4 regions of the Pseudomonas sp. LABIM340 genome follow, and region 1 is predicted to be linked to each of the others. Evidence: predicted binding sites of a transcription regulator. Region 1 holds the regulator's gene; each other region holds the start of a gene.
The links. The regulator FliA, encoded in region 1, starts transcription of late flagellar genes. The targets are predictions, from matches to a motif close to CTAAAGTTTNNNNNNNNNNNGCCGNTAA.
Positions count from the first base shown of each region.

Region 1 (5,011 bases):
GGCTGTGCAGCGGGTTGTGCATTGGAGGGCGCAGCCGCGAACGCTTCTTCCTTCGCGCCGGTGAACTGGCCCTTGCCATGCAGCTCGTCGAGCAGCTTCTCGAATTCGTCGTCGGTGATGTTGTCGTCGCCACCGGCAGCCGGAGTTTCCTCGGGCTTGGTCTGGGCAGCGGTTTCGACGGGAGCGGCGGCTTCTTCCTTAGCGCCGGTGAACTGACCCTTGCCATGCAACTGGTCGAGCAGCGCTTCGAACTCGTCGTCGCTGATCTCGTCGCCAGCACCGACGGCGGGCGCCTCGGCAACCGGTGCCGGAGCCGCGCTGACGGGCTCCTTGGCAGCAGCGCTGAACTGGCCCTTGCCGTGCAGCTGGTCGAGCAGTGCTTCGAACTCGTCGTCGGTGATGTCGTCGCCACCGCTGCCAACCGGTGCGGCAGGCGCTTCGGCGGCGGGCTCGAGGGCATCCATCAGTTGTTCGAACTCAGCGTCGGTGATGTCGCCATAGGCGGCCGCAGCGGCCGGGGCCTCTTCCACGACAGGCTCGGCAACAGCCGCAGCGGGAGCTTCGGCAGGAGCGGCGTTCGGATCCGCCAGGCGCGACAGCGCAGCCAGCAGCTCGGGAGTGGCCGGCGTCGGCTCCTCCGCGTCACGCACCTGCTGGAACATGACGTTGACGGTATCCAGCGCCTGCAGCATCACGTCCATCAGCTCGGCATCCACGCGGCGTTCGCCCTTGCGCAGCATGTCGAACACGTTTTCGGCGATGTGGCAGCACTCCACCAGCGCATTCAGCTGGAGGAAGCCGGCACCACCTTTGACGGTATGGAACCCACGGAAGATTGCATTGAGCAGGTCCATGTCATCCGGGCGGCTTTCCAGCTCGACCAGTTGCTCGGACAGTAGCTCGAGAATCTCGCCGGCCTCCACCAGGAAGTCCTGGAGGATTTCGTCATCGGCGTCGAAGCTCATTCGGTGCTCCCTCTACAGCGTCAGCGGACGCTTAAAAACCAAGGCTGGACAACAGGTCATCGACATCGTCCTGACCGGATACGACGTCCTTTCTTGTATCGGCAGCAATCTGCGGACCTTCACCCTTGGACGATCTTTCTTTTTCCACCGCGTCGCGCATGCTCTCGTGGTCATGCTCGATGCCGGCGTAGCGATCGACCTGCCCCGCCATCCAGACCAGCTTCACCAGGTTCGACTCGACCTCGGTCACCAGCTTGGTGACGCGCTTGATCACTTGCCCGGTAAGGTCCTGGAAGTCCTGCGCGAGCAGGATGTCGTTCAGGTGCGCGGAGAGCTTGCGGCTGTCCTGGGCGCTGATGTAGAGGAACTGCTCGACACGCTTGGCCAGGTCACGGAAGGCCTCGGGGCCCAGCTCGCGACGCATGAAACGCGACCAGTCTTCCTGCAGCTCCTTGGCCTGGGTCTCGATGTGCATGACCACCGGGGTGCACTCTTCCACCAGGTCCATGGTCCGATTGGCCGCTTTCTCGGTCATCGTCACCACGTAGGACAGGCGATCAGTCGCGTCGGCAATCTGCGAGACTTCCTGGGCGCGCGGGGAGCTGGGATCGATCTGGAAGTTGACGATGGCGTTGTGCAGCTCGCGGGTAAGCTTGCCTACCTCTTGGTAGAGCCCGCGATCACGCGCCTGGTTGAGCTCGGAGATCAGCTGCACGGCGGTCTGTACGTCGCCCTGCTCGAGGCAGTCGACCAATTCGCGCGCGTGTTTTTTCAGGGTCGACTCGAAGTCACCCGCGGATTCGTTGAAATCCATGACGCCCTCTTGGTCAGCCTCAGCTGCCGACCCGCTCGAAAATCTTCTCGATCTTTTCTTTCAACACCTGAGCGGTGAAAGGCTTGACCACATAGCCGTTGACCCCGGCCTGGGCCGCTTCGATGATCTGGTCGCGCTTGGCTTCAGCGGTGACCATCAGTACCGGCAGGTGCTTCAGACGCTCGTCGGCGCGGACCGCACGCAGCAGGTCGATGCCGGTCATGCCGGGCATGTTCCAGTCGGTAACGAGGAAGTCGAAGTTGCCGCTGTGCAGCATCGGCAGCGCAGTGGTGCCGTCGTCGGCTTCTGCGGTGTTGGTGAACCCCAGGTCCCGCAGGAGGTTCTTGATGATGCGCCTCATCGTGGAAAAGTCGTCCACGATGAGAATTTTCATGTTCTTGTCCAAACCTGCCTCCATCGATACCAAACGCGCCCTGGCGGGCGTGCCGTCAATTCATCGAGCGTCGTGCGCTCTTTGCTGTGGGCGCGTCAAAGGAACGTCACCCAAAAATTCGTAAGCCTATAACTTGCCTAAGGAAAATCCCTTCAGCACCGCCTCTCAGAAGCAGCCGACGCGAAACTACCCGATGCTCAGCGAGCGCGCCACTCCGCCAGTCGCGAACGCAGGCGCGCGGCGCACTGGCTGTGCAGCTGGCTGACGCGGGACTCGCTGACGCCCAGCACTTCGCCGATCTCCTTGAGGTTGAGTTCCTCGTCGTAGTACAGCGCCAGCACCAGTCGCTCGCGCTCGGGCAGCTTGGTGATGGCGTCGGCCAGGGCCGCCTGGAAGCGTTCGTCTTCCAGGCCGTGGGACGGCTCGTTGTCGTGGTGCGAGGCGTCTTCGGCAAAGCCGCCGCCCTGGTCGCCGTCCTGCAACATGTCATCGAAGCTGTACAGACGGCTGCCCTGGGTGTCGCTGAGGATGCCGTAATAATCTTCGAGGCTCATATTGAGTTCGGCAGCAACCTCCTGATCTTTAGCGTCACGTCCGGTGCGCGCTTCGACGGTGCGGATGGCGTCGCTGACCATGCGGGTGTTGCGGTGGACCGAACGCGGGGCCCAATCGCCCTTGCGCACCTCGTCGAGCATGGCGCCGCGGATACGGATGCCGGCGTAGGTTTCGAAGCTCGCGCCCTTGCCCTGATCGTATTTCTTCGCGGCCTCCAGCAGGCCGATCATGCCGGCCTGCATCAGGTCCTCCACCTGCACGCTGGCCGGCAGACGGCCGAGCAGGTGGTAGGCGATGCGCTTCACCAGCGGGGCGTGTTTCTGGATCAGCAGTTCCTGGGAGTTGTGCGCCTGTGCCTTGCTGTACATACGCGCTCCGGAGGCCGCGGTCATACGGCCGAACCCGTGGGATGTTGCACCAGGCGCTCGACGAAGAACTCCAGGTGCCCTCTTGGGTTGGCCGGCAGCGGCCAGCTGTCGACCTTCTGCGCCACCGCACGGAAGGCCAGGGAAGCCTTGCTGCGCGGGAACGCCTCATACACCGAACGCTGCTTCTGCACGGCCTTGCGCACCGACTCGTCGTAGGGAATGGCGCCGACGTACTGCAGCGCCACGTCCAGGAAGCGGTCGGTGACCTTGGTCAGCTTGGCGAACAGGTTGCGGCCCTCCTGAGGGCTGTGGGCCATGTTCGCCAGCACGCGGAAACGGGTCATGCCGTAGTCGCGGTTGAGCAGCTTGATCAAAGCGTAGGCATCGGTGATGGACGTGGGTTCATCACAAACGACCAGCAGCACTTCCTGGGCGGCACGGACGAAGCTCACCACCGAGTCGCCAATGCCGGCGGCGGTGTCCACCACCAGCACGTCGATGTTGTCGCTGATGTCGCTGAATGCCTGGATCAGGCCGGCGTGCTGCATCGGCGTGAGGTGCACCATGCTCTGGGTGCCCGAGGCCGCCGGGACGATGCGGATGCCGCCGGGTCCCTGGAGGATCACGTCACGCAGGTCGCATTCGCCTTCGATGACGTCGGCCAGCGTGCGCTTGGGCGACAGCCCCAGCAGCACGTCGACGTTGGCCAGGCCCAGGTCGGCATCCAGCAGCATGACGCGGCGGCCGAGATCGGCCAGCGCCAGCGACAGATTCACCGACACGTTGGTCTTGCCCACGCCACCCTTGCCGCCGGTGACTGCGATTACCTGAACGGGATGCATACCCATATCAATACCTTGTCTCGTCGTTCGACCGTCACGCATCGGCGTTTCGGCTAATCCGGCTGCAGTGCTCTACCGCCTCCGGCGCTCGCGGATCGTCTTGCAGAGCATCCGCATCGCTTGGGCGGCTCAACCGGCCACCCCACGCCCCACCCGGGGCTCACAATCTTCAGCTGGCGCGACGCACCGGCTGTTGGTAAAGGCCGGCGAACATGTCCGCCATGGCATCCTCGCAAGGCTCTTCGGGCGATTGCAGGCTCACCGCGCGGCTGACCAGTTGGTGCGCGCGTGCCACATGCAGATCGTCCGGGATCTTCGGCCCGTCAGCCAGATAGGCTACCGGTAGATGCTGGCTGATAGCCAGAGCCAGAGCTTCGCCGAGGCTTCCCGCTTCGTCCAGTTTGGTCAGGATGCACCCGGCCAGCCCACAGGAACGATAGTTCTGCCAGGCGGACTTGAGTACCTGGCTCTGGCTGGTCGCGGCCAGCACGAGGTAATTCTTCACGTTCAGGCTCAGCGACGACAGCGCTTCGAGCTGCATGCGCAGCGCCGGATCGTTGGCGGGCAGGCCGGCGGTATCGATCAGCACCAGACGCTTGCGCGCCAGCGGTGCCATGGCCTGGATCAGCGACTGGCCCGGATCGACCAGGGTCACCGGCACATTGAGAATGCGGCCCAGCGTCTTGATCTGCTCCTGCGCACCGATGCGGAAGCTGTCCATGGACACCAGCGCGATGCTCTGCGCGCCGTACTTCAGTACGTAGCGGGCGGCCAGCTTGGCCAGGGTGGTGGTCTTGCCCATGCCGGCCGGGCCAACCAGGGCGATCACACCGCCCTGCTCCAGCAGGTCGATTTCCGGGGTATTGATCGAGCGCGCCAGGTGCGCCAGCAGCATGCGCCAGGCCTGCTTCGGATCGGCGATGGAAGCCACGCGCTCCAGCAGGTTGCGCGACAGGTCGGCCGGCAGCCCCATGCGTTGCAGGCGACGCCACAGGCCGGCTTGTTTCGGACGCTGGTTCTGCAGCTGGTTCCAGGCGATGGAGCCCAGCTGCACTTCGATCAGCTCGCGCAGG
Region 1 is NZ_CM200227.1:4,697,783-4,702,793, forward strand. It holds gene ABKS89_RS21455 (chemotaxis protein CheA) at 1-965, opposite strand, end outside; gene ABKS89_RS21460 (protein phosphatase CheZ) at 997-1,779, opposite strand; gene ABKS89_RS21465 (chemotaxis response regulator CheY) at 1,799-2,173, opposite strand; gene fliA (RNA polymerase sigma factor FliA) at 2,371-3,120, opposite strand; gene fleN (flagellar synthesis regulator FleN) at 3,117-3,944, opposite strand; gene flhF (flagellar biosynthesis GTPase FlhF) at 4,108-5,011, opposite strand, start outside.

Region 2 (5,011 bases), 1.2 Mb from region 1:
GCGTTGGCGCGGTTGGCCGAGAGTTCCCAGTTGCCGAAGTCGCCATTGCCGGCGTAGGGCTTGGCGTCGGTGTGGCCGCTGATGCTGATCTTGTTCGGCACCTGCTTGATGGTCTCGGCCAGCGCCAGCAGGATGTCCTCGAAGTACGGCTGCAGGCGCGCGCTGCCCAGGTCGAACATCGGCCGGTTGTCCGAGTCGACGATCTGGATGCGCAGGCCGTCCTGGGTGATCTCGAAGAGGATCTGGTCCTTGAAGCGCTTGAGGGTCGGGTTCTCGTCGACCTTGTTCTGCAACTCCTGCAGCAGCAGCTCCAGGCGCTCCTTTTCGACCTGCTCGGCGACGTCCTGGGCCTGCTGCTCGGTGATCTTGGCGTTCTCGTCCGGGTTGATCCGTGTCTCGTCGGCGTCCGGCTGGGCCTGGATCTGCGGGTTCAGGGTCTTGTCCGGCGCCGGCGTCGGCGTGCCGCCCAGGTCGATGACGTAGGGACTGGCGCTCTCGGTAAAACCGATGGGGTCCTGGAAATAGCCGGAGATGGCCTTCTTCTGTTCCGGCGTGGCCGACGACAGCAGCCAGAGCACGAGGAAGAACGCCATCATGGCGGTGGCGAAGTCGGCGAAGGCGATCTTCCACCCACCGCCATGGTGGCCGGCGGCGTAGCGCTTGATGCGCTTGACGATGATCGGCTGGTTGTTATCCATGCTTAGCGCCCACGAACCGCCTGCTCCAGCTCACTGAAGCTGGGACGGTGCGCCGGCAGCAGCACCTTGCGGCCGAACTCGACGGCCAGCGACGGCGGCATGCCGGAGGCGGAAGCCACCAGGCAGGCCTTGATCGATTCGTACAGGTTCAGCTCTTCCTTGGCGTCGTGCTCCAGGGCGTTGGCCAGCGGACCGACGAAGCCGTAGGCGGCGAGAATACCGAGGAAGGTACCGACCAGTGCTGCGGCCACATGGTGGCCAATCTCGGCCTGGCTGCCCTGGCCGAGCAGGGCCATGGTGATCACGATGCCCAGTACAGCCGCGACGATACCGAAGCCCGGCAGGGCGTCGGCCACGCGAGTCACCGCATGGGCCGGGTGTTCGAGGTCTTCCTTGAGGCTGCCCAGTTCCATGTCGAACAGGCCCTCCAGCTCGTGGGGGGCCATGTTGCCGGAGGACATGATGCGCAGGTAGTCGCAGACGTACGCGGTCATGCGTTCGTCCTTGAGCACCGCCGGGTACTTGCTGAAGATCGGGCTTGCGGCCGGGTCCTCGACGTCCGCCTCGATGGCCATCATGCCTTCGCGGCGGCTCTTGTTGAGCACTTCGTAGAGCATGCCCAGCACTTCCAGGTAGAAGGTGTGGGTGAAGCGGTTGCCGAACATCTTCGGCGCCTTCTTCAGCACGGTCATGAAGGTGCTGCCAGGGTTGGCCTGGAGGAACGCGCCCAGCGCGGCGCCGCCGATGATCAGCACCTCGAACGGCTGGATGATGGCCGCGATCTTGCCGCCGGAGAGCATGTAGCCGCCGAGCACGCTGGCCATGAGAACGATGATGCCGATGATTTTTGCCATGGGGACCGGACTGAAACGGTGAACAGAAAGGGAGGCAAGTTTCCCGCCTCCCTGTTGTTATCGGAGATTTCGGGCAAGACTATAGGCCGAAAACACTAAAAACCAGTTCGGCGCCTCACGCATGTCCAAGCAAATGCTTCATCCAGAGCGTCTCAAGGCCTGGCTTACCCAGCTGGAAGACCTGCCTTTGCCGGTTCCGCTGGAGCAGCGCGACGATATCCGCCGTGCGTTGAACGATAGCCGCCGCTCGATCCGTGACATCGCCGATTTGCTGCAGGATGCGCCGACACTGGCTTTCGCCATCCTGCGCGAAGCCAACCGCGCGCCGAGCGCACGGGACAATCCGGCGGAAAGCCTGGAGGTCGCCCTCAATCGTCTGGGCCTGAGTCGCGCCAGCCAGTTGCTCGACAGCCTGCCAGCTGTTCCCGAGGCGCAGATGCCGCGCGCGCTGAACCAACTGCTGCTGATCAGCCGTCACGCCATGCAGCAGGCCAGCGGCCTGTTCGCCAACCGCCTGGCGCGGCTCTGGCAGGAAATCCACTGGGGCAGCCTGTTCACCCTGGCGCCGCTGTGGGCGCTGGCGACCGCGCGGCCCGAGCTGATGGAGAACTGGCAGCGCCAGGTCTACGGCCTGGGTCGCTGCAGTAGCGAAGTCGAGGAAGAACTGCTCGGCACCCGCCTGCTGCCACTGTGCCGCGCACTCGCCGACAGCTGGCGCCTGCCGGACTGGGTCGGTCAGGGTTACGCGCTGCTCAGCGACGACAAGCGCCTGCTGGTGCGCGCCCTGCACGTCGCCCACACCGAACACGATGCACTGGGCCAGCAGCAGCGCCTGGACGCCGACCCGGAGCTGCAGCGCTGGCTGACTCGCCCGGCCAACACGATCCTCCTCGCCAACAGCATCGCCATGGCCGCGCACCAGTCGTGGGGCGGCGTGCACATGCTGCGCTGGCAGCGCCTGACCAGCCTCTACCTGCAGATGCCGCTGGAGGAGCTGCAGCAGACCGTCCACGGGCTTGCCGCTCAGAGCGCCCGGCGCCACGCCCGCCCGCAGCTCTGGCACCCGGCCGAGGCGCTGCTCTGGCCCTGGGAGGCGCGCCGCTGGCTCAACGGCCCGAAGGCCGAGGAGCCGGCCAAGGCACCGGACACCCTGGCCGAGTGGCGCCAACACTGCACCCGCCTGATGCAGACGCCCAGCCCGTTCGGCAACGCCGTGCAACTGCTCGACTGCGCCAGCGATGCCCTGCAGGCCTGCGGGCTGCAACGCGGCATGATCCTGCTGGCCGACAAGGGCGGCAGCTGGCTGCAGGCGCGCCGGGACTTCGGCCTGGACGGCGAGATCGGCGACTTCAAGCTGGAAGTCGCCGCCAGCCCGGTGCTGCGCAAACTCCTGCAACAACCCGGTCAGTTGCGCCTGAGCCCGGCCAACATGGCCGAGTTCTCGGCGCTGATTCCCGGCGCGCTGAAGGCGCTGATCCCCAGCGAACACCTGCTGCTGCGCTCGCTGGGCAACGGCGCGCGGGTCGTCATGCTGATCATCTGCGACCGCAACGGCCAGCCTTTGGCGGACCTGCACGCACAGGCCTTTGGCCGCACCGTGCAGTGCATCGAGCATGCGGTGAAGCAGATGGCTCGGGGTTCCTGATCCGCGAAAGGTTTGCGCCCCGCCGCGTCCCCTTTAAACTAACCGCCCTCACGGGGTAGCCCAGGGCGCCTGCTCACGTTGCCTCCCCCCACCGTTCCCGCCGGGAGACTCCGACATGTCTGCCTTCTCCGCCCTGCCCCTGGTGATCGAACCGGCTGACCTCGCCAGCCGCCTCGACGCCCCCGAACTGATCCTGGTCGATCTGACCAGCGCTGCACGCTATGCCCAGGGCCACATTCCCGGCGCCCGCTTCGTTGCCCCCGCGCGCACCCAGCTGGGCGGGCCAGCACCGGGCCTGCTGCCGACCAAGGCCGACCTGGAAGCGCTGTTCGGCGAACTGGGCCACAACCCCGATGCCGTCTACGTGGTCTACGACGACGAAGGCGGCGGCTGGGCCGGCCGCTTCATCTGGCTGCTGGATGTGATCGACCACAGCAACTACCACTACGTCGATGGCGGCCTGCACGCCTGGCTCGCCGACGGCCTGCCGCTCTCCGAGGACGTCCCGGCGCCGGCCGGTGGCCCGCTGCCGCTGACCCTGCACGACGAGCCCACCGCCACCCGCGAATACCTGCAGAGCCGCCTGGGCGCCGCCGACCTGGCCGTCTGGGACGCCCGCAACCCCAGCGAATACAGCGGCCAGAAAGTCCTCGCCGCCAAGGCCGGCCACGTGCCCGGCGCCGTCAATTTCGAATGGACCGCCGGAATGGATCCGGCCCGCGCCCTGCGCATCCGTACCGATATGCCGCAGATCCTCCAGGACCTGGGCATCACCAAGGACAAGGAAGTGATCACCCACTGCCAGACCCACCACCGTTCCGGCTTCACCTACCTGGTGGCCAAGGCCCTCGGCTATCCGCGGGTCAAGGGCTATGCCGGTTCCTGGTCGGAATGGGGCAACCATCCCGACACCCCCGTAGAGGTTTAAGGAATGTCGTTCAAAGATCGTCTGTTCATCCTCGCCCAGTACCTGCTGCCGCATCACCTGCTGTCGCGCCTGATCGGTTGCGCCGCGGAGTGCCGCGCGCCCTGGTTCAAGGACCGCCTGATTCCCTGGTTCGCCCGCCGATACAAAGTGGACATGCGCGAAGCCCAGGTCGAGGACCTGAGCGCGTATGAGCACTTCAACGCCTTCTTCACCCGTGCCCTGAAAGACGGCGCACGTCCGCTGGACGAAAGCGCAGGCGCGGTGCTCTGCCCCGCCGATGGCGCCATCAGCCAGCTCGGCCCGATCGAACACGGCCGCGTGTTCCAGGCCAAGGGCCACAGCTACAGCCTGATGGAGCTGCTGGGCGGCGACGCCGAGCGCGCCGCGCCCTTCATGGGCGGCGAGTTCGCCACCGTCTACCTGTCGCCCAAGGACTACCACCGCGTGCACATGCCGCTGGCCGGCACCCTGCGCGAGATGGTCTACGTGCCGGGCCGGCTGTTCTCGGTGAACCAGCTGACTGCCGAGCAAGTGCCTGAGCTGTTCGCCCGCAACGAACGCGTGGTGTGCATCTTCGACACCGAGCGCGGGCCGATGGCGGTGGTTCTGGTCGGCGCGATGATCGTCGCCTCCATCGAAACCGTCTGGGCCGGCCTGGTCACTCCGCCCAAGCGCGAGCTGAAGTCCTTCTCCTACGACGAGGCTTCCCGCGCACCGATCCACCTGGAGAAAGGCGCCGAGCTGGGCCGCTTCAAGCTGGGCTCCACCGCCATCGTGCTGTTCGGACCGGAGCAGGTCAGCTGGGCGGAAAACCTCGCCGCCACCAGCGCCGTGCGCATGGGCGAGCGCCTGGGTGGCGCGCGCCAGGGCTGACGCCCACTCTTAT
Region 2 is NZ_CM200227.1:5,910,793-5,915,803, forward strand. It holds gene motB (flagellar motor protein MotB) at 1-698, opposite strand, end outside; gene motA (flagellar motor stator protein MotA) at 701-1,552, opposite strand; gene ABKS89_RS27305 (HDOD domain-containing protein) at 1,674-3,197, shown strand; gene rhdA (thiosulfate sulfurtransferase) at 3,313-4,125, shown strand; gene asd (archaetidylserine decarboxylase) at 4,129-4,998, shown strand.
Region 2: a site for FliA is predicted at 1,610-1,637, ahead of motA (flagellar motor stator protein MotA). Genes of this name have one in related genera too.

Region 3 (5,011 bases), 2.5 Mb from region 1:
TAGTCGCTTGAATGCCATCCGTCCGGTGGCATACTGCGGCGCCGTCCGGCAGGCCTCTGCGCCGCGTTCTAAGCTGGATTCACCCCCGAATACTTCCAGGAGTTTCGTCATGCCGCGCATTCCCCTGATCATCGCCCTGCTGCTCGCCGTCGCCGGCTGCTCGGGCAAGACCGTCAACCGCGACAGCTGCGCCAACGAGCTGAACGCCGCCTGGCACGAGCTGGACCTGGCCAAGGCCGAAGGTTTCGCCGGCACTGTCAGCTACTCCAAGGCCGTCGGCCTGCTGACCGCTGCCAAGACCCAGCAGCAGGTCGAGGCGTACGACGGTTGCGCCGACAAGGCCAGCCGCGCGCGCTTCTACATCAAGGAATCCCGCGCCGGCCGCTGAGCCGCGCATCGCCGGGCTGCCTGAAGCGGCCCGCGCCTTTCCCACCGCATCGCCCGCCGTTCTGCCAGGATCAGCCCATGCAACTCGACTTCACCCAACTGTCCAAGGCCGAGGCTTACCGCTGGCTGGCCTCCACCGTCACGCCACGCCCGATCGCCTGGGTTACCACCTTGTCCAGGGACGGCCAGAGCAACCTCGCGCCGTTCAGCTTCTTCCAGGTCATCAGCGATTCGCCGCCGACCCTGCTGGTCAACACCAGCGTGCGTGAGGACGGCAGCGTCAAGGACACCCTGCGCAACGTACGCGAGACCGGCGAGCTGGTGATCCACCTGGTCAGCGCCGCCCAGGCCGAAAACATGAACGCCACCGCCGCCTGGCTGCCCCACGGTGTCAGCGAGATCGAGCACGCCGGCATCGCCACCGTGCCCAGCGAACGCGTAGCTCCGCCGCGAGTGGTCGGCGTGCCGGTGGCCTTCGAATGCCAGCTGGCGGAAATCATGCCGTACCCGGCGGACAATCCCTCCAGCATGCTGATCTTCGCCCGCGTGCTGCTGGCGCACATCGATGAGTCGGTGATGCAGGACGAGCGCCATGTCGATCCGGCGAAGCTGGACCTGGTCGGTCGCCTGGGCGGCACCCAGTACAGCTATACCCGCGACACCTTCAGCATGATTCGCCCGAAGTAGGACGCCGTGCCTGGCGCTGTGGCGTCAGGCGAACTCCAGTTCCAGACCCAGCTGCCAGTGGATGCCGCCCATGCGCGCCACGTCCAGCCGTTCGCCGAGAGCGAAGAGCTCCGAGAGCAGTTCGTTGCGACGGGTGAATTCCAGCGTGCTGCCGTGAACCAGGCTGACGATGCCGTGGACCAGGCTCCAGCCGGTCTGGGCATCGAACCAGCAGTCGAGCCACTCGCCCTTGACCTCGTCGCAGGCCAGCGGGCAGACGAAGCGGCGGATCGGCAATTGCCCGCGAGCGAGCAGCAGCGGATCGAGGCGGCGCTGCTCGCGGTACAGCTCCGGCAATTGGAGTGCGTGGGCGAATCCCGCCAGCGGGCGCTGCAGGACCAGTTGATAGTAGGCGTTCATCCGAGCACCTGGAGTGGAAAGTCAGGTGTCGGAATCTGAACGGTCAGGCCGGCAGGTCGCTGTCGGCGATTTCCGTATCCGGGCAAGGAAAGTCCTGTTCAGTGTTCTGGATACGACCTCCACGTATCTCTGTGCAGCATCACCGTGCCATCACCGTCGTGCCCTCTATCCAGTCGGTGGGCGGCGCTCCTAATGTTCCGCGCAAAAGCAGCGATAACGATCAGGAGACCTTCGGGATTTCCTGCAACGCCATTGCGGATGGGGGGAGAAGCCATGGTTGCCTTCGTGCAGCGTCGTCTGGCCGATATGGGAACGGCGAAGAAACTGGCCATCGGATTCGGCCTGGTGCTGTTGCTGACGGCCGTGGTAGCGGTGATCGGCGTGACCTCGCTACGGGCAATTTCCCAGCGCTTCGACCTCCTCGGCGACATGTCGACCATCAACCGCGAGTTGCTGGAGATGCGCCAGAGCGAGAAGGACTTCGTGATCGACGCCAGCGATGCCTCGGCCAAGCGCCTGCGCGAACACGCAGGCAACCTCGGTGAAGCGGTGGCGCGTCTCAAGGCCCAGCCGGATCAGGCGGCGGCCATGGCCCGCGTCGAGCAGGGCGTTGCCGACTACCTTGCGGCCTTCGCCAGCTTCGAGAAGTCCAGCAAGAGCCGGCGCCTGTCGCTGGACGCCGCCACCTGGTCGGTGAGCGGCGCGTCCAACAGCCTGGACATCCTGCAATCCAGCCTCGCCGATGACGGCGCCTATGAACTCAAGGATTCCCAGGGCCAGAAGGGCGAGGAACTGCTGCAGCAGGCCGCCCAGGTCAGCCAGCTCTACCGCCTGGTGCTGCAGGGCCTGAACGAGGCCCGCTCGCGCCTGGAGGCCGGTAGCGAAGAGAAGGCCGAGGGCGGCCGCATCAAGTCCGCCGCCGAGGCGCTGGAGCTGTCCGCCAAGCTGCAGGAGGCCATCACCGATCCGACCTACGTCTCGGTGCTCAAGGACGTCATCACCAACATCAACGCCTTCGTCGAGAAGCTCGACGAATACACCGCCAGCCTCGAACAGGAAAAGCAGGTTCACGCGCAGATGAACGACCGCGCGGCGCTGGTCATGCAGCAGGTCGACGACGCCTACGCCGCCCAGCGTGCGGCCATGCAGAGCCAGTTGCGCACCAATACGTTGCTGATTGTCGCTTCGGCGGCGTTGGCGCTGCTGGTCGGCGCGCTGGCCTCGTTGCTGATCACCTGGATGATCGTGCGACCGCTGCGACAGGTGATCGGCATGGCTCGGCGCATTGCCGAGGGCGATCTGAGCGTGAGCATCGAAGTGCGGCGCAAGGATGAGATCGGCCAACTGATGAGCGCGGTCGGCAGCATGGCCGACAGCCTGCGCGGTATCGTCAGCCGCCTGAGCGACGGCGTGGGGCAGATCACCGCCTCGGCGCAGGCGCTGTCCAGCGTCACCGAGCGCACCCAGCACGGGGTGAACAGCCAGAAAGCCGAGACCGATCAGGTTGCTACAGCGATGAACCAGATGGCCGCCACCGTCCACGACGTGGCGCGCAATGCCGAAGAAGCCGCCAGCTCCGCCGAACAGGCCGACGGCAAGGTGGCCAGCGGGCAGGACGTGGTGCGCCAGACCCTCGGCCGCATCGAGCAACTGGCCGATGCGGTGCGCGCGGCCACCCAGAGCATCGAGCAGCTCGGCCGCGAGAGCCAGAGCATCGGCAGCGTGCTGGACGTGATCAAGAACGTCGCCGAGCAGACCAACCTGCTGGCGCTCAACGCCGCCATCGAGGCCGCGCGGGCGGGCGAGCAGGGAAGGGGCTTTGCCGTGGTTGCCGATGAAGTGCGGGCGCTGGCGCGGCGTACCCAGCAGTCCACCGCAGAGATCGAGACGCTGATTGCCGCCCTGCAGAGCGGCGCGAATACATCGGTGCAACGTATGCAGCGCAGTCACGCGCTGGTGGAAATGACCGTCGGCGACGCGGTACAGACCGAGGCCGCGCTGGGCACCATCGCCTCGGCGGTGGCGGTGATCCACCAGATGAACCAGCAGATCGCCGCCGCTTCCGAGCAACAGAGCGCGGTGGCCGAGGAGATCAGCCGCAGCGTCAGCAGCATCCGCGGCATTGCCGACGAATCGGCGCAGGCCATGGAGTCCACGGCGTCTTCCAGTGTCGAGCTGGCGCAGCTCAGCCGCGAGCTACAGGGGCTGGTTGGGCAGTTCCGCCTGTGACGCCTGGGCGCTGGCCGCCTGCTCGCGCTTGCGCTGCTGGTGCCAGCGCCGGTAGGCGGTGACGCCCGCGCGCACCGAACTGAACACCAGCGGCGGCTTCACCTCGCCCAGGGCGCCGGAGCGTTTGAGCATCGCCAGGGTTTCGCCGGTCACCCGCGCCAGGGACAGGTGCACGCCCTGGGCGTCGAGAGTCTGCTGCACTTCGCGCAGCGAGGTCAGGCCGCTGATATCCAGGTTGAGGATGCCCTCGGCATTGAGCAGCACCGCGCGCGTGTTCGGTGCCTCGGCCACCACTTCCAGCAGGCGCTGTTTGAAGTAGTCGGCGTTGAAGAACAGGATCGGCGCATCGAAGCGGTAGATCACCAGCCCCGGCAGGGTATGGGCGTTGGGGTACTGCTCCAGCTCCACCTGGCCGTCGATGCCGTGTACCCAGCCCATCACCGCGTCGTGCGGGCGATAGGTGAGGTAGAGCAGGCGCAGCAGGGCGAGCATGATGGCGACGAAGATGCCCGGCAGCACGCCGACGCTGAGCACACCGGCCGTGGTCAGCACGCACAGGCCGAACTCGAACCGGCTCAGTGCCCAGAAGCCGCGCAGCGCACGGAAGTCGATCAGCCCCCAGCCGGCCATCAGCAGCACCGCGCCCAGCGCCGGCATCGGCACCCAGCCCAGCGGCTTGCTGAACAGCAGCAGGACCAGGCCGATCACCAGTGCGGCGACCACGCCGACCAGCTGGCTCTTGCCGCCGACCATGTCGTTCACCGCGGTGCGCGAGTCCGCGCCGCTGATGACGAAGCCCTGGGAAATCCCCGCGCCGATGTTGGCCATGCCCAGCGCCATGAACTCGTGGTTGGCATCGATGGCGTAGCCGTGGCGGGCGGCGAAGCTGCGTGCGGTCAACATGGCGCTGCAGAAGCTGACGATGGTGATGCCCATGGCATCGCGGAACAGGCTGCCCAGTTCTTCGTAGCTGGTCTTCGGCCAGCTCAACTGCGGGAGGCCTTGCGGTACTTCGCCGAGCAGCTTGATGCCGTACTGGTCGAGGCCGAATACGGCGGCGATGACCGAGGCGAACAGCACGCCCACCAGTGCGCCGGGAATCTTCGGGTAGCGACGCGGCAACAGGATCATCAGCGCCAGCGTGCCGACCCCCAGCGCCAGGGTCGGGAAATGGGTATCGGCGAGGTTGCGCACCAGGGCGATCAGGCCGCGGACGAAGCCGCTGGTTTCACTGTGGTAGCCGAGGATCTTGCCGAGCTGCCCGGCGATCAGGCTCAGGCCGATGCCGTTCAGGTAGCCCACCAGCGTG
Region 3 is NZ_CM200227.1:2,209,386-2,214,396, forward strand. It holds gene ABKS89_RS10490 (hypothetical protein) at 110-388, shown strand; gene ABKS89_RS10495 (flavin reductase family protein) at 466-1,074, shown strand; gene ABKS89_RS10500 (hypothetical protein) at 1,099-1,473, opposite strand; gene ABKS89_RS10505 (methyl-accepting chemotaxis protein) at 1,747-3,702, shown strand; gene ABKS89_RS10510 (SulP family inorganic anion transporter) at 3,670-5,011, opposite strand, start outside.
Region 3: a site for FliA is predicted at 1,663-1,690, ahead of ABKS89_RS10505 (methyl-accepting chemotaxis protein). Genes of this name have one in related genera too.

Region 4 (5,011 bases), 3.2 Mb from region 1:
GCTCGTCTTTGAGGTGAGCGACTTCGCGGTCCAGGGTGATCGACTCGATGGCACGGTGCGCCTTGAGCATGATGGTGCCGCCAGGGGTTTCGTAGCAGCCACGGGACTTCATGCCGACGTAACGGTTCTCGACGATGTCCAGACGGCCGATACCGTTGGCGCCGCCGATGCGGTTCAGCTCGGTCAGTACCTGGGCCGGAGACATGTCCTTGCCGTCGATGGCAACGATGTCGCCCTTGCGGTAGGTCAGCTCGATGTAGGTCGCGGCGTCAGGGGCCTTCTCCGGGGAGACGGTCCACTTCCACATGTCGTCTTCGTGCTCGGTCCAGGTGTCTTCCAGCACGCCGCCTTCATAGGAGATGTGCAGCAGGTTGGCATCCATGGAGTACGGCGATTTCTTCTTGCCGTGGCGCTCGATCGGGATGTTGTGGGCTTCGGCGTAGTCCATCAGCTTCTCGCGGGACAGCAGGTCCCACTCACGCCAGGGAGCGATCACCTTCACGCCCGGCTTGAGCGCGTAGGCGCCCAGCTCGAAACGCACCTGGTCGTTGCCCTTGCCGGTAGCGCCGTGGGAGATGGCGTCAGCGCCGGTGGCGTTGGCGATCTCGATCAGGCGCTTGGCGATCAGCGGACGGGCGATGGAGGTACCCAGCAGGTACTCGCCTTCGTAGACGGTGTTGGCACGGAACATCGGGAAGACGAAGTCGCGGACGAACTCTTCTCGCAGGTCCTCGATGAAGACTTCTTTCACGCCCATCTGCTTGGCCTTGGCGCGGGCCGGTTCGACCTCTTCGCCCTGACCCAGGTCGGCGGTGAAGGTCACCACTTCGCAGTTATAGGTATCCTGCAGCCACTTCAGAATTACCGAGGTATCCAGGCCACCGGAATACGCCAGGACTACCTTCTTCACGTCCGCCATGCCACTCAACTCCACGGGGGTTGTCACGAAAGGGACCGATTCTACTGTCCGCTCGGAATAATTTACAGAGGGGCGACAGCTTTTGACGACAAAGCGACAAATACTATCGTCGGTGCGACCCGACGCCGCAGCTCAGCCCTTGGGTGCTGAAGGCGGCGTTGCAGGCGGGTTGGAGGCGTTGGCGGCAGGCGCTGAGGCGCCCTGAGTCGGCGCGCTGGCGGGGCTGGGAGCCGGTACGGCAGGGGCTGGCGGGGCTTCGGCGGGAGCCTGTTCGACGACCGCCTCGCGGGACAGGTTCACCGTAACCCGGCGATTCTGCGCACGGTTGGCGGCGGAATTGTTCTTCACCAGCGGGTAACGCTCGCCGTAGAAACGCACGGTGATCTGCGATTCCGCCACGCCATTGGCCTTCAGGTACTCCATCACCGCGATGGCGCGGCGACGCGAGGCCTCGCGGTTGGCCAGGCGGTTGCCACTGTTGTCGGAATGGCCGTCCAGCTCGATGCGGTTCACCGTCGGGTCGGCCTTCATGTACTGCAGGATGATGTCCAGCTTGGCGCGGCCCAGCGGGTCGACCTCGGTGCCGCCGTCCGGGAAGCCTACCTGGCTCTGACGCACCTGGTCGAAATTGACCGGGAGCATCTTCGTCGAACAGTCCTGGAACTTCACGTATCCGTCGGCGAAACGCGTCGGCATCAGCCGTACCAGCAGATTCTCGCCGGTACGCGTGCGGTGGCGCACCTCCGGAGCGCGCCCCTCCAGCAGGCCGCCGAGCAGGCGCCCGGCCTGCTGCTGGGTACTGTTGAAGGGAACATCGCCCGAGCCCACCCGCACCGCCCCCAGGTTCAGGTCGCCCTGCCCCGGGCGCCATGGCGGCGCGGCTGCCAGCAGGGTTGCCGAGCCGCTGCCCAGCCAGCCCGTCTGCGGTTTGAGACGGAAGGTCGGCAACTCGCCGGCGCGCCAGACGAACTCGCCCAGGCCGAATCCGGTCACGCTCTGCGACAGCCGGCACTCGAACTGATCCCCCTCCACCGTCCATTGCGCACTTTCCATGCGCGTCTGGAAGGTCAGCCCCCAGGCCGGGAGGCTGGCACAGAGAGCGAGCAGGAGAAGGGAGGGCTGGCGCACGGTGGCTTCCATACAGATAAAGAGGCGTCCCAGATTCTATCGGTCGGCCTCGGCAAAACTTGATAGCGAGTGCCGGCGGCGGCCTTTTCCGGTAGCATTTCACCCTCTTCCCGCTGCAACCGCACCCCTGGAATCCGCATGTCCGACCGCCTGACACTCCTGCGCCCCGACGACTGGCACATCCACCTGCGCGACGGCGCCGCACTCGCGCAAACCGTCGGCGACGCCGCCCGCACCTTCGGCCGCGCCATCATCATGCCGAACCTGGTCCCACCGGTACGCAACGCCGCCGAAGCCGACGCCTACCGCCAGCGCATCCTGGCCGCCCGTCCCGCCGGCAGCCGCTTCGAGCCGCTGATGGTGCTGTACCTCACCGACCGCACCAGCGCCGAGGAAGTCCGTGCCGCCAAGGCCTCCGGCTTCGTGCACGCCGCCAAGCTGTACCCGGCCGGCGCCACCACCAACTCCGATTCCGGCGTCACCAGCGTCGACAACATCTTCCACGTGCTCGAAGCCATGGCCGAAGTCGGCCTGCCGCTGCTGGTGCACGGCGAGGTGACCCGCGCCGAGGTCGACGTGTTCGACCGCGAGAAGCGCTTCATCGACGAGCACCTGACCCGCGTGGTCGAGCGTTTCCCGACCCTCAAGGTGGTCTTCGAGCACATCACCACCGGCGATGCCGCCGCCTTCGTCAAGGCCGCCCCGGCCAACGTCGGCGCCACCATCACCGCGCACCACCTGCTGTACAACCGCAACCACATGCTGGTTGGCGGCATCCGCCCGCACTTCTATTGCCTGCCGATCCTCAAGCGCAACACCCACCAGGAAGCCCTGCTGGATGCCGCCACCAGCGGCAGTCCGAAGTTCTTCCTCGGCACCGACTCGGCTCCCCACGCACGCCACGCCAAGGAAGCCGCCTGCGGTTGCGCCGGCTGCTACACCGCCTACGCCGCCATCGAGCTGTACGCCGAAGCCTTCGAGCAGCGCAAGGCGCTGGACAAGCTGGAAGGCTTCGCCAGCCTCCACGGCCCGGATTTCTACGGTCTGCCGCGCAACAGCGACCGCATCACCCTGGTCCGCGAAGAATGGGAAGCCCCCGCCTCGCTGCCGTTCGGCGACTTCGACGTGGTCCCGCTGCGCGCGGGTGAAAAACTGCGCTGGCGCCTGCTGGAGACCGAGGCATGAGTGACGAGAACGAAATCTTCGAAGAAGAACTCGACGGTTCCTTCCCGCCCGGCCCGCGCCACCCGATGGCGCGCCGCTTCCGTGGCTACCTGCCGGTCGTGGTGGACGTCGAGACCGGCGGTTTCAACGCCGGCACCGACGCCCTGCTGGAAATCGCTGCCGTCACCATCGGCATGGACGAGAGCGGCTACCTGTTCCCCGAGCACACCTACTTCTTCCGTGTGGAGCCCTTCGAAGGCGCCAACATCGAGCAGGCCGCGCTGGAGTTCACCGGCATCAAGCTGGACCACCCGCTGCGCATGGCCGTGCCGGAAGAACAGGCGCTGACTGAAATCTTCCGTGGCATCCGCAAATCGCTGAAGTCCAACGGCTGCAAGCGGGCGATCCTGGTCGGCCACAACAGCAGCTTCGACCTGGGCTTCCTCAATGCCGCGGTGAACCGCAGCGGCGTGAAACGCAATCCGTTCCACCCGTTCTCCAGCTTCGACACTGCTACCCTCGCCGGCCTCGCCTACGGCCAGACCGTCCTGGCCAAGGCCTGCCAGACCGCCGGCATCGAGTTCGACAACCGCGAGGCCCACTCGGCGCGCTACGACACCGAAAAGACGGCCGAGCTGTTCTGCGGCATCGTCAACCGCTGGAAGGAATTCGGCGGCTGGATGGAAGACGATCACTGATCGCGCCGTCCTGAATAAAAAAGCCCCGCAATTGCGGGGCTTTTTTATTCACCAGCAGCTTTACAGCTTGCCGGCATTCTCGGCCAGGTAGGCGGCAACGCCTTCGGGCGAGGCAGTCATGCCCTTGTCGCCCTTCTTCCAGTTGGCCGGGCAGACTTCGCCGTGCTCCTCGGTGAACTGCAGGGCGTCGACCAGGCGCAGCAGCTCGTCCATGTTACGGCCCAGCGGCAGGTCGTTGACGATCTGCGAACGCACCACTCCGTTCTGGTCGATCAGGAAGGCGCCACGGAAAGCCACGCCGCCTTCAGACTCGACGTCATAGGCCTTGCAGATCTCGTGGGTAATGTCGGCGGCCAGGGTGTACTTGACCGGGCCGATGCCGCCCTTGTCCACCGGGGTGTTGCGCCAGGCGTTGTGGGTGAAGTGGGAGTCGATGGAGACGCCGATCACTTCGACGTTGCGCGCCTGGAAGTCAGGGATGCGGTGGTCCAGGGCGATCAGCTCGGACGGGCACACGAAGGTGAAGTCCAGCGGGTAGAAGAACACCAGGCCGTACTTGCCCTTGATGGCTTCGGACAGCACGAAGCTGTCGACGATCTCGCCAGTACCCAGCACGGCGGCCACGTTGAAATCGGGAGCTTTCTTACCTACGAGTACGCTCATTCCTTGTCTCCGGAAATGGTGAGGCGCTTGGGAGCGAAAAGCCCGCTGACCGGTCGAAACTGCCGGGCTTGAGGGGCTGCCGCTCCAGAGGGGCAGCCATCATACACCTGGCGCGCAATGCCTTCATCCATGCGGCTTTCACCGCTAACTCACTGACGCCGCGACCATTTATCGGAGACCGTCGAAAGCGTCCCCGGTAAATTTTGACAATCATTCTCATTATTATTAGTATCGCCTCCAACAACCCCACAGCGACTGTAGTGCAACCATGTACGTCTGCCTCTGCAACGGTGTTACCGATACCCAGATCCGCGATGCGATCTACGACGGCGCCTGCAACTATCGCGAAGTGCGCGAGTGCACCGGCGTCGGCACTCAGTGTGGCAAGTGCGCCTGCCTGGCCAAACAGGTAGTTCGCGATACCCTCGGCGAACTGCAA
Region 4 is NZ_CM200227.1:1,498,344-1,503,354, reverse strand. It holds gene ABKS89_RS07125 (argininosuccinate synthase) at 1-919, opposite strand, end outside; gene ABKS89_RS07120 (flagellar protein MotY) at 1,052-2,047, opposite strand; gene pyrC (dihydroorotase) at 2,186-3,232, shown strand; gene rnt (ribonuclease T) at 3,229-3,909, shown strand; gene ABKS89_RS07105 (peroxiredoxin) at 3,970-4,572, opposite strand; gene ABKS89_RS07100 (bacterioferritin-associated ferredoxin) at 4,841-5,011, shown strand, end outside.
Region 4: a site for FliA is predicted at 2,084-2,111, ahead of ABKS89_RS07120 (flagellar protein MotY). Genes of this name have one in related genera too.